Heliomicrobium gestii: one gene and its partner. The protein of the gene in region 1 binds, or shares a complex with, the protein of each later gene. Links are inferred from orthologs where the notes say so. Each region holds a gene or a part of one and is shown in the gene's direction. Other genes may lie near its edges.

The links.
Region 2: the proteins of dnaB (region 1) and dnaG are in contact, whole or in part, in a crystal structure (PDB 2R6A), measured with the Geobacillus stearothermophilus proteins. The link is inferred for Heliomicrobium gestii from one-to-one orthologs. Residues at the interface, in WP_033016901.1 of Geobacillus stearothermophilus: Ser13, Glu15, Ala16, Gln18, Glu91, Leu92, Asp94, Ala95, Val96, Pro97, Thr98, Ala99, Ala100, Asn101, Tyr104, Tyr105, Ile108; in WP_049624496.1 of Geobacillus stearothermophilus: Lys456, Leu457, Leu458, Pro459, Ala460, Asn463, Ala464, Leu467, Leu535, Leu536, Ile537, Ala538, Gln544, Glu545, Asp548, Tyr549, His552.

Annotation. Positions count from the first base shown.
Region 1 is NZ_WXEX01000013.1:104,406-110,595, forward strand. What follows is about bases 2,990-5,955. They hold dnaB (replicative DNA helicase), read left to right. Parts: upstream 2,990-3,786; coding sequence 3,787-5,124; downstream 5,125-5,955. Other genes in these bases: lonC (Lon family ATP-dependent protease), read left to right, coding at 2,990-3,628; GTO89_RS14275 (beta-class carbonic anhydrase), read right to left, coding at 5,239-5,817. Also shown: GTO89_RS14255 (DHH family phosphoesterase), read left to right, coding at 1-984; rplI (50S ribosomal protein L9), read left to right, coding at 1,095-1,541; more of lonC, read left to right, coding at 1,649-2,989. UniProt on the Escherichia coli protein: The main replicative DNA helicase, it participates in initiation and elongation during chromosome replication. Travels ahead of the DNA replisome, separating dsDNA into templates for DNA synthesis.
Region 2 is NZ_WXEX01000001.1:393,839-398,388, forward strand. Bases 1,613-4,550 are described here. They hold dnaG (DNA primase), read left to right. Parts: upstream 1,613-2,065; coding sequence 2,066-4,036; downstream 4,037-4,550. Other genes in these bases: GTO89_RS01860 (deoxyguanosinetriphosphate triphosphohydrolase), read left to right, coding at 1,613-1,858; rpoD (RNA polymerase sigma factor RpoD), read left to right, coding at 4,033-4,550. In the rest of the region: spoIVA (stage IV sporulation protein A), read left to right, coding at 1-56; GTO89_RS01855 (flavodoxin family protein), read left to right, coding at 175-768; more of GTO89_RS01860, read left to right, coding at 851-1,612. UniProt on the Escherichia coli protein: RNA polymerase that catalyzes the synthesis of short RNA molecules used as primers for DNA polymerase during DNA replication.

The DNA of each region.
Region 1 (6,190 bases):
GACGCCGCCGGCGCTGCGATCGGTCTCTCCCGCGCCGTCGCCGCCCTCGACAAGCCCGTCTCCGTCGTTCTCGACACCCGCGGCGGCGCACTGGACCGGCTGATGCCCTATGTGCAGGCCAGCGCCGAGTTGGACAAAACGCTGGTGTCCCTGGAAGAGGCGCCGGACTTTGTCAATGCCGGGACGCTGCTGGTCGTGGTGGACACCCACAAGCCCTCGCTGCTTCCCGATCGCAGCCTCTTGGACCGCGCCGGCCACGTGGTCATCATCGATCATCACCGCCGCGGCGAGGAGTTTATCGAAAAAACCAGCCTCGTCTACCTGGAGGCCTATGCCTCGTCGACCTGTGAACTGGTGGCGGAAATCCTCCAATACCTCAAAGAAGACCTGGAATTGGGCAAAATCGCCGCTTCGGCGCTCTTGGCCGGCATCACCGTCGACACGAAGCATTTCGTTTTCATGACCGGGGCGAGGACCTATGAGGCCGCCTCGTACCTGCGGCGCTCCGGCGCCGACCCGCAGCTTGTCCAGACGATCCTGCGCGATCCCATGGAGACGGTCGTCCGCCGGGCGGCCATCATCGGCGGGGCGGAAGTCCACTTCGGCCACATCGCCATCGGCGTTCAAGCGGAAGCGACGCCGTGCGCCACCGTCATCTCGGCCCAGGCCGCCGACGAACTGCTCGAGGTGGAGGGGATCCAGGCCTCATTCGTCCTGCGGCCCTTCCCGAAGGGGACGGCCGTGTCGGCCCGCTCCCAGGGCGAAGTCAATGTGCACGCCATCTTGGAGCGGCTCGGCGGCGGCGGTCACCTGACCATCGCCGGCGCCCAACTGGCCGGACTCACCCTGGCCGAGGCGAAGGAAAAACTCCTCGCCGCCATCGGCGCCTACCTGGATCAGCAAAAAGAGCAAAAAGCGCTGGCTGAGCGCGACCACCCGGCCGAGGGCGCTGACACCGCTGTTAAGCGGGAGGGCAAGCGCTAAGGCTGACGCCAACGAGATAGGCGAAAAAGCAGACATCTGGCCGACACCTATAGATATGTGTCGACAGATGCGATACATTGGATAGAGGACATTTTTGAGGAGGAACGAACATGAAAGTCATCTTGCAGCAAGATGTAAAAAACTTAGGAAAAAAAGGCGACATCGTCGATGTGGCCGAGGGATATGGACGCAACTTCGTTCTGCCGCGCGGGCTGGCCATTGAAGCGACGCCGGCGAACCTGAAGAACCTGGAGCGGCTGAAAGCGATCGAGGCGAAGAAAAAAGAGCAGGAACTGATCGACGCCAAGGAACTGGGCGCCAAACTGGCGGGCATCACCGTCAAGGTCGGCACCAAAGCCGGCGAGGGCGGCCGCCTGTTCGGCGCTGTCACCAACAAGGAGATCGCCGAGACGGTGGAAAAGCAGTTCGGCCTCAAAGTGGACAAGCGCAAGTATGAACTGAAACAGCCCATCAAGACGCTGGGGGTTTACCCCATCACCGTTAAAATTCACCCTGCCGTGTCGGTGGAACTCAAAGTCGACGTCGTCAGCGAATAACTATCCTGTGGGCTCATCCCATTTTCCCTGCGCCACCGTCACCTTGCTGTTGCGGGGTTGACCAATGGGGAGGTTTTTTTCCGCAGGAAGGAGCAACGACAGCATTCATGAAAAAAATTATGGAGACCTTGAACCGGACGAGGTTGAGCCAACTGATCAGCCGCCGTTCCGATGAGGATTTGCTGGCCCATCAGGTCGACGCGCTCTTCGGCACCCTCTCCGACATCTATGGCGCCGATAAACTGGTGTTGCGGGCGAGCAAGCTGGAGATCCTGCCGCTGATGCGTTCCAACCAACTGGAGGAGCGCGTCTGGGCCTTGCAGCGCCTGGTCCTGCACGGACCGGCGCCGCAGAAACCGCCGACAGCCAAGGAGATCCCCCAGATCCTCAACGAGATCGAAGACGAGATCGCCGGCATCATCGCCCGGCGCTCCGTCGAGGACAAACTGGAAAAGCTCGTGGCCGACAAGATGCAGGAGCGCCACGAGGAGTACATGCGCGAGATCAAGATGCAGGTGCTGAAGGAGACGGGCGGCCCCGAGAACGCCCAGACCCTCAAGCGCCTGGCCCAATTGGAGAAGATGAACAACGTCACCCTGGCCCGTTCGGCCATGGAGATGTTGCGGCCGCAGCAGTTGAACGAGGTGGTGGGGCAGGAGCGGGCCGTCCAGGCCATCCTCTCCAAGCTGGCCTCCCCCTATCCCCAGCACATCCTCTGCTACGGACCGCCCGGCGTCGGCAAGACGACAGCGGCCCGGTTGGCCTTCCAGGCCGCCAAGGGACGGAGCGTCACCCCCTTCCCGGAGGAGGCGCCCTTCATCGAGGTGGATGGCACCACCCTGCGCTGGGACCCCCGGGAGGTGACCAACCCGCTCCTGGGCTCTGTCCATGACCCCATCTACCAGGGCGCCCGGCGCGATCTGGCCGACACGGGCATCCCCGAACCCAAATTGGGCCTCGTCAGCGACGCCCACAGCGGCGTCCTCTTCATCGATGAGATCGGCGAGATGGACCCCATGCTGCTCAACAAGCTGCTCAAGGTCCTGGAAGACAAGCGCGTCAGCTTCGACTCGGCCTATTACGATCCCCTTGACCCGAACGTGCCCCAGTGGATCAAAAAGATCTTTGATGAGGGCGCGCCGGCCGACTTCATCCTCGTCGGGGCCACCACCCGCGGCCCGGGGGAGTTGAACCCGGCGTTGCGCTCCCGCTGCGCCGAGATCTTCTTTGAGCCCCTCACCCCGTCCGACATCAAAGACATCATCGAAAATGCAGGCCAGCGCCTGGAGGTTCGCCTCGAAACCGGTGTGGCCGAACTGATCGCCGAATACACCATCGAAGGCCGCAAGGCGGTCAATCTCCTGGCCGACGCCTATGGTCTCGCCCTCTTCCGTCGCGAAGAGGCCGAAGCGGGAGGAGAGAACGGTGATGAGGAAAAGACGCCGTTGATAGGCGTCACCTGTGACGATGTCCTCGAAGTGCTGCGCACGGCCCGCCTCAGCCCCTATGTGACCCGCAAGGGCGAACACAAGGCGGAAGCGGGTCGCATCTTCGGCCTTGGTGTCGCCGGCTTCGTCGGTTCCGTGCTGGAGATCGAAGCGGTCGCCTTCCCCGCCAACGGCGAGGGCAAAGGCCATATCCGCTTCAACGACACGGCCGGCAGCATGGCCAAAGACTCCGTCTTCAATGCGGCCTCCGTCTTTCGTCGCCTCGCCGGGAAGGAATTGGCCGATTTTGACCTCCATGTCAACGTCGTCGGCGGCGGGAACATCGACGGCCCATCGGCCGGTTTGGCCATCTTCCTCTCCGTCTACTCGGCCATCCAGGAGCTTCCCCTCTGGCAGGACGTGGCCGTCACCGGCGAGATCTCCCTGCGCGGCGGCGTCAAAGCCGTCGGCGGGATTTTTGAAAAGATCTACGGCGCTCGCCAGGCCGGCATCCGCCGTGTCCTCATCCCCAAAGAAAACGAAAAGGATGTCCCCTCCGGCCTGACCGGCATCGAGGTCATCGCCGTGGAAACCGTCGACGAGGCCTTGGCCCTGATCCAGGCGGGTCCCGCCGTCGTCTCGACGGGACAAGCATCGTAAAAAGGGATGCCATCGACCAGGCGGCGCGAAGGGTCATATTGACATCCATCCGGCGGCCATAGGACAATAGAAAGCGTCGACACCATAGCAAAAACCCGGGCCGAAACGTCCCGGGTTTGCCCGCTTTTTGATGCGCGGAGGGAGTACATACAAACGCCATGAGCAGCCTATTTGACCGCCTGCCTCCCCAAAATATCGAAGCCGAACAGTCGGTGCTGGGCGCCATGCTCTTAGACGCCGAGGCCGTCTACAAGGCGACAGAACTGCTGAAGCCGGAGGACTTCTACAAAGAAGCCCACCAAACCGTCTTTCGCACCTTGCAAACCCTCTCCCAAAGGGGCGAGGCCGTCGACCTGGTCACACTGACGGAGGAACTCCGGCAGACGGGGAACCTGGAGCGGGTCGGCAGCATCCCCTACCTGATCGAACTGGGGAACGTGGTGCCGACAGCGGCCAACGTGGAGCATTACGCCAAGATCGTCGCTGAAAAGTCCCTGCTTCGCCAGATCATCCGCGCCTCCACCCGCATCACCCAGAAGGGCTATGACGGCGCCGAAGAAGTGGATCAACTGCTCGACGAGGCGGAGCAGGCCTTCCTGGATATCGCCCAGCGCCAAGCCCGCGACGGCATGGTCCCCCTGCGGGATGTCCTGGTGGCCACCCTGGACCACATCGAGCACCTCTACAACCGCAAGGGCGACGTGACCGGCGTGGCCACCCACTTCCGGGAGTTGGACCGGATGACCTCCGGTCTCCAGCCGTCAGACCTGATCATCGTCGCCGCCCGGCCGGCCATGGGGAAGACGGCCTTCTGCCTGAACATCGCCCAAAACGCCGCCGTCCGGGACAAGGTGCCTGTGGCCCTCTTCAGCCTCGAAATGTCGCGGGAACAGTTGGTCCAGCGGATGCTCGCGTCGGAGGCGCTTCTGGACCAGCAGCGGCTGCGCACCGGCGCCTTGACCGAACAGGACTGGGACACGTTGACCAACGCCATTCCCCCCTTGTCGGACGCGCCCATCTACATCGACGACACGGCCGGCATCACCGTCATGGAGATGCGGGCCAAGTGCCGGCGCCTTAAAACGGAGAAAAATCTCGGCCTCATCGTCATCGACTACCTGCAGTTGATGCAGGGCGGCGGCGGCGGCCGGCGTTCGGAAAACCGGCAGCAGGAGATCTCCGAGATCTCCCGCTCCTTGAAAGCCCTGGCCCGCGAACTGAACGTGCCTGTCGTGGCCCTCTCGCAGCTCTCCCGTTCGGTGGAACAGACGACAGACAAGAAGCCGAACCTGAGCCACCTGCGCGAATCGGGCGCCCTCGAGCAGGACGCCGATATGGTCATGTTCATCTACCGCGAGGAGTATTACATCCCCGATACGGAGAAGAAGGGCATCGCCGAGATCATCATCGCCAAGCACCGGAACGGCCCCGTCGGTTCGGTGGAACTGGGCTTCCTGAAGGAGTTCACCAAGTTCGTCAACCGCGATTACCGGTGATTACCGGAATTTCGTACGAACAATTGCTTGCAAGGATGCTGGAAAATCGTCGGGATCCCGGGTGAGCGCGAGCATCAAAAAAGGCCAACCGCAGCGGTTGGCCCTTTTCTGATCTTATTTTGCGACCCCCTCATAGCCGTCGACTAGGATCTCAATCTCTCCCGACTGGGGATCAAACATGAGGCCATGGATGGGGACATCTTTGGGGATCAAGGGGTTGGTGCGGATGCGGGCGACAACCTCGCGCACGTTTTCGCAGGGGTGGTGGAACCGATCGATCCAGGAGGTGAGTTCCTGATCGACCATATAGAGGGCATCGGGCGAGATGCCGCGAGCCAGCATCTTGGACTTTAACCCTTCGGCGGACGTGTTCGCGATCCCGCAGTCCTTATGGCCGATGACCATGACCTCTTCCACACCCAGTTCAAAGATGGCAACCACGAGGCTGCGGATCGTCGCTTCAAAAGGGCCGGTCACCGAGTTGCCGGCGTTTTTAATCATTTTCGCCTCACCGCGACGGATGCCCATGGCAGGCTCAAGAAAGTCCACGAGCCGCGTATCCATGCATGTGAAGATGGCCAAGCCCCGGCTCGGCGTCTTCGTCACAGGAGCGCAGTCGGAATGGACAAACTCCTCGGGTAAGCGCCGCATGAATTCACGGTTGGCGGCGAGAATCTGTTCCAGTCGGCTCATCGTGCATCTCCTTTACCCTATTTCCGATTTCTTCCTGTACGAAAGATCGTAATAGGTATTCGCCTTTCCGTGAGAGAATCCTGCTGGTCCCGGTCGGGAGTCTGCAGGTCGCCGTCGCCCCGCTGGCTATCCTTGACTTGTGGCGGCGATATTTGGTAACATAGATAGGGCTAGCCCCTTGCGCCCGCAAGGGGATTTTGACGGAAACTGTGGCCTCGCCACAGTTTTTTATTGCCCGGGAATACTAGCGAAAAGTGGAACACCGTACAAGGCGTTCGTGGTTTCCCGTCAGGGTGCATTCAGGGTTTACTCACCTACCGCTTTATAGTATGGTGTAGTGGTGAAGTCCCGGCGGACAGCATGTTTGCCAGGG
Region 2 (4,550 bases), on another replicon or contig:
CGCTCCAGCGCATCGTCAACGAAGGCAACGGCGGTCTGATCTGCATCATTATCTAAAGAAAAAGCCGGGAACGACGCCCGGCTTTTTTCCTTGTCCCATCAGGAAGGGATTCGCGACGCCCAGGTGGTATTAACTGCATTATATAGAAGTCATGAAAGGGGAAAACAACATACCATGAAAATCGTGCTGGTGAATGGCAGCCCGAACCGGGCAGGAAATACGGCGGCATTGCTCGATGCCGCAGCCGCGGAGATCGTCAAAGCAGGCGCAGCGGTGAGCCGGATCGATGTGGCTGAGGCCTTGGCCAGCGCCCGTTGGCCCTTCTGCACCGCCTGCTCCAACCCCTGTTCCGGCGCCTGTTTTACGGGAACGGCGCTGGAGGAGGCCTATGACGCGATCGCCGGCGCTGACGGCGTCCTGATCGGCAGCCCTGTCTATTTCGGCACGGTGAGCGCTCAACTGAAAGCCTTTTTTGACAAGACCCGCCAGGTTCGAGGGAAAAAAGCCTGGTTTGGCCTCCCCGGCGGCGCCGTCACCTGTGGGGCTTCACGCTTCGGCGGTCAGGAGACGACGGTGCGGGCGATCCACGACATGATGCTGGTGCAGGGAATGACCCTCGTCGGCGACGGTTATCTTGAGAATGACTGCGGTCATTTTGGCGCATCGGCCCAAAAACCGGCGGCCGCCGACGCTGACGGTTTGAAGCGCGCCGGCATCCTCGGCCGCCGGATCGTCGAGGCGGCCCGCGCCCTCGCCCGGAAAGGCTAACGGCCGAGGAGCGACGCCCTCCTGACCATCGTCAGTCAACGGAGTCTGGGGCGAGAGACCCCTGGTTGAGCGAGGTGTGACCATGATTCTTCGGGAAGAATTGGAGCGGCGGGAGGAAAGCCTCTTGTCTCCCTATGCGGCCAAGAGCGCCCACAGCAGGGGTCGCATGAAACCGGAAGAGGAATGCGCCATGCGAACGGCCTTCCAGCGCGACCGTGATCGGATCATCCACTCGAAGGCCTTCCGGCGGCTGAAGCACAAGACCCAGGTCTTTATCTCCCCCGAGGGCGATCACTTCCGCACCCGTCTCACCCATACGCTGGAGGTTGCCCAGATCGCCCGGACGATCGCCCGCGCGCTGGCGCTCAATGAGGATCTGACAGAGGCGATCGCCCTCGGCCATGACCTGGGGCACACCCCCTTCGGCCATGCCGGGGAAGACGCCCTTGACAAGACACTGACAGAAGGGTTCTCCCATGCCCGGCAGAGCCTGCGCGTTGTGGAACTGTTGGAACAGGGGAGCGGGCTGAACCTGACCTGGGAGGTCCGCGACGGCATCGTCAACCACTCCAGCAGCGGCAAGCCGACCACCTTGGAGGGGCAGATCGTCCGCTGGGCCGACCGCTTCGCCTACATCAACCATGACATCGACGACGCCATCCGGGGCGGCATCATCGGGGAGGGCGAGCTTCCCCAGGACTGCCTCCAGGTCCTTGGCGCCAATCATCGCAGCCGCATTAACCGGATGGTCATGGACATGGTGCAGGCGTCGTGGGAACAGCCGGAGATCCGGCTCAGCCCCGAGGTGGAGGAGGCGACGCTGAAGTTGCGGCGCTTCATGTTCAACCAGGTGTACATCGGTTCGCAGGCCAAAGGGGAAGAGAGCAAGGCCAAGGAATTGATCTTTTCTCTGTTCCGCTACTTCAAATACAACCCGCGCGCCATGCCGCAGGAGTTTCAGGAGATGATCGAGACGCAAGGGCTGGAGCGCACCGTCACCGATTACATCTCCGGGATGACGGATCGCTTCGCCGTCAAGGTCTACGAACGGCTGTTTCTGCCCTTGCCTTGGCTCAGCCGTTGGGATTAGAACCCCCCGAGGGTAGGTATAATATAGAGGATCAGAGCGAAGACATCCAGAAAGGGCAAAAAAGTGTCGGATTTCTGGAGGAAATGTCAACTCCGCCGCGAATAACAAGAAAGGATTTCAGGCTGCCGCAAAAGCAGGAGAATGCCGCAAAGCAGGAGAAGAAGGAATTAAGCGCCAGACGGCGAATGCATGATGGGGTGATGGTTTTTGCGAGATCCCCAAATCGTCGATGAGATTCGCCATCGTTTGGATATTGTCGAAATAGTGGCGGATTATGTGGCGCTGAAACGGCAGGGTGGACGGTATGTCGGGCTCTGCCCCTTTCACTCCGAAAAGACACCGTCTTTTACCGTATCGCGGGATAAGCAATACTTTCATTGCTTCGGTTGCGGTACGGGTGGCGATGTCTTTACCTTTGTCATGCTTCGCGAGAACCTGGCCTTTCCGGAAGCCCTCAAAAAGCTGGCCGACAAGGCCGGCGTCACCCTCCCGGAACAGAAACTGACGCCCACCCAGCAGGCCCAGCGCACCGCCGTTGAACGGGGGAGGGCGCTGCACAAGCGAGCGGCGGAACTGTACTTCCAATGCTTGCGTGACGACGGGAGGGCGCGGACGGCCCGTGAGTACCTGAGCCGGCGCGGTGTGAGTGACAGCGTCGCCGTCGATTTCGCCTTGGGCTATGCGCCGCCTGGCTGGGAGTTTCTTGCCACCCGATTACAGCAAGAAGGATACCTTCCGGAAGAGCTGGAACGGTTCGGTTTGATCGTGCCCCGCCAGGGCGGAGAAGGCCACTATGACCGTTTTCGCAACCGGATCATCTTTCCCATATTCGACGCCCAAGGGCGTCCCGTCGCCTTCGGCGGCCGCGTCTTAGATGACGAGGTCCCCAAGTACCTCAACTCGCCGGAAACGCCCCTCTACAAAAAGGGGCAGCACCTCTACGGCCTGAACAAGGCCGGTCCCGCCATCCGGGAAAAAGGGGTGGCCGTGCTCGTCGAGGGTTACATGGATGTCATCGCCTCTCACCAGCATGGCATCCGCCAGGCCGTTGCCAGCCTCGGCACGGCCATGACGCCCGAGCAGGGCCGCCTGCTCCTCCGCTACGCGCCCCAGGTGCTGATCTGTTATGACAGCGACCGGGCCGGCGTCGAGGCGGCGGTGAAGGCCGGCGAGATCCTGACCGGTCTGGGCGCGCGGATCCACGTGCTGACCCTGCCGGAAGGCAAGGATCCCGACGAGTACCTGCAACGCCACGGAGCGGACAGCTTCTGGCTGGCGGCCGAACAGGCGCCGCCCTTTTTCACCTTTTGCTTTTCCCGCATCGCCGCCGGACAGGACCTGTCGACGGCTGCCGGCAAGGTGACCGTCGTCCGCGAACTGGCCTCCCTGTTGCTGATGATACCCAGCGCGGTGGAGCAGGAGGCCAACATCCAGTGGCTCGCCCGGGAACTGCGGATCTCCGAGGCGGCGGTGATGGAAGAAATCCGGGGACACGCCCGGAATGCCCGCGCGCCGGGGATGAGAAAGGAAAATATTAGACATACTATTTCTGCTTCTGCCCCTGTCCGAATCGCCGGAGGCGCTGAGGCGCCAGCTGGGCCGACGGAGACCGGCGCTGTTGATTCAGCCGGGACGACGGGAGCAGGCGGGACAGAGCAACGACAACATAGCCTAAACCGACAAGAACAGGCCTGGCGATATCTCCTTTACTGGATGATCGGGGACCCGGAACGGGTCCGCTGGGTCTTTGAACGGTTGGGCGAGGAAATCCCCCGCGCCACAGGTCCTCTGGGTGAAATCCTTGCCGCCTTGACGGCCGAGTGCCAGGCAGGCGGCGGAGGCTCCCTGACGGGGCGGGTGGCGGAACGGCTGACCTCCGACAGCGCCAAGGGATACCTGAGCGCGCTGTTGGTGGAGGAGATCCTCTGCCAAGAACCGGTGATAGAAGATTGCATCAACACATTGCGTTACGGATGGTTGACAGAAGAAATCGCCAGCCTGGAGAGCCAGGTGGACGCCTTTTCCCGGAGCGGTGACATGGAGGCGATGCAGCGATTGCTGCCACGCCTGTCGCGATTACAGCAAGCCCGCAGCCGGGCGGCGCGCCGACAGGGCGCCATGCCTTTTGGCGGTCGATTGGATCAACGGCCCTGGTACAAGGGGGGGAACCACGGATGAAGGAAGAGCAGAAAGAAGAACAGGTAGAACAAGTACAAAAAGTAAAAGACCTGATTGCCAAAGGGAAGAAAAAAGGGGTCCTCACCTACCAGGAGATCATGGACGCGCTGCAAGGTGTCGAGATGACGGCAGACCAAGTCGATGATATCTACGAGCAATTGGGCAACATGGGAATCGATGTGGTGCCGGAGAACACCGAGTCGGAATCCTTGGATAAAGCCGAAGAACCAATCATCCGGGAAGAGGAAGAGATTGAAGTCGATCTGTCCGTGCCGGAAGGCGTGGGCATCGATGATCCCGTTCGGATGTACCTCAAGGAGATCGGGCGGGTGCCTCTGCTCTCAGCGGAAGAGGAGATCGATCTGGCCAAGCGGATGGAGGAAGGCGATGAGGCGGCCAAGCGGCGCCTCGCCGAAGCCAACCTGCGGCTGGTCGTATCCATCGCCAAGCGGTATGTGGGCCGGGGCATGCTGTTCCTGGATCTGATCCAGGAAGGCAACCTGGGCTTGATCAA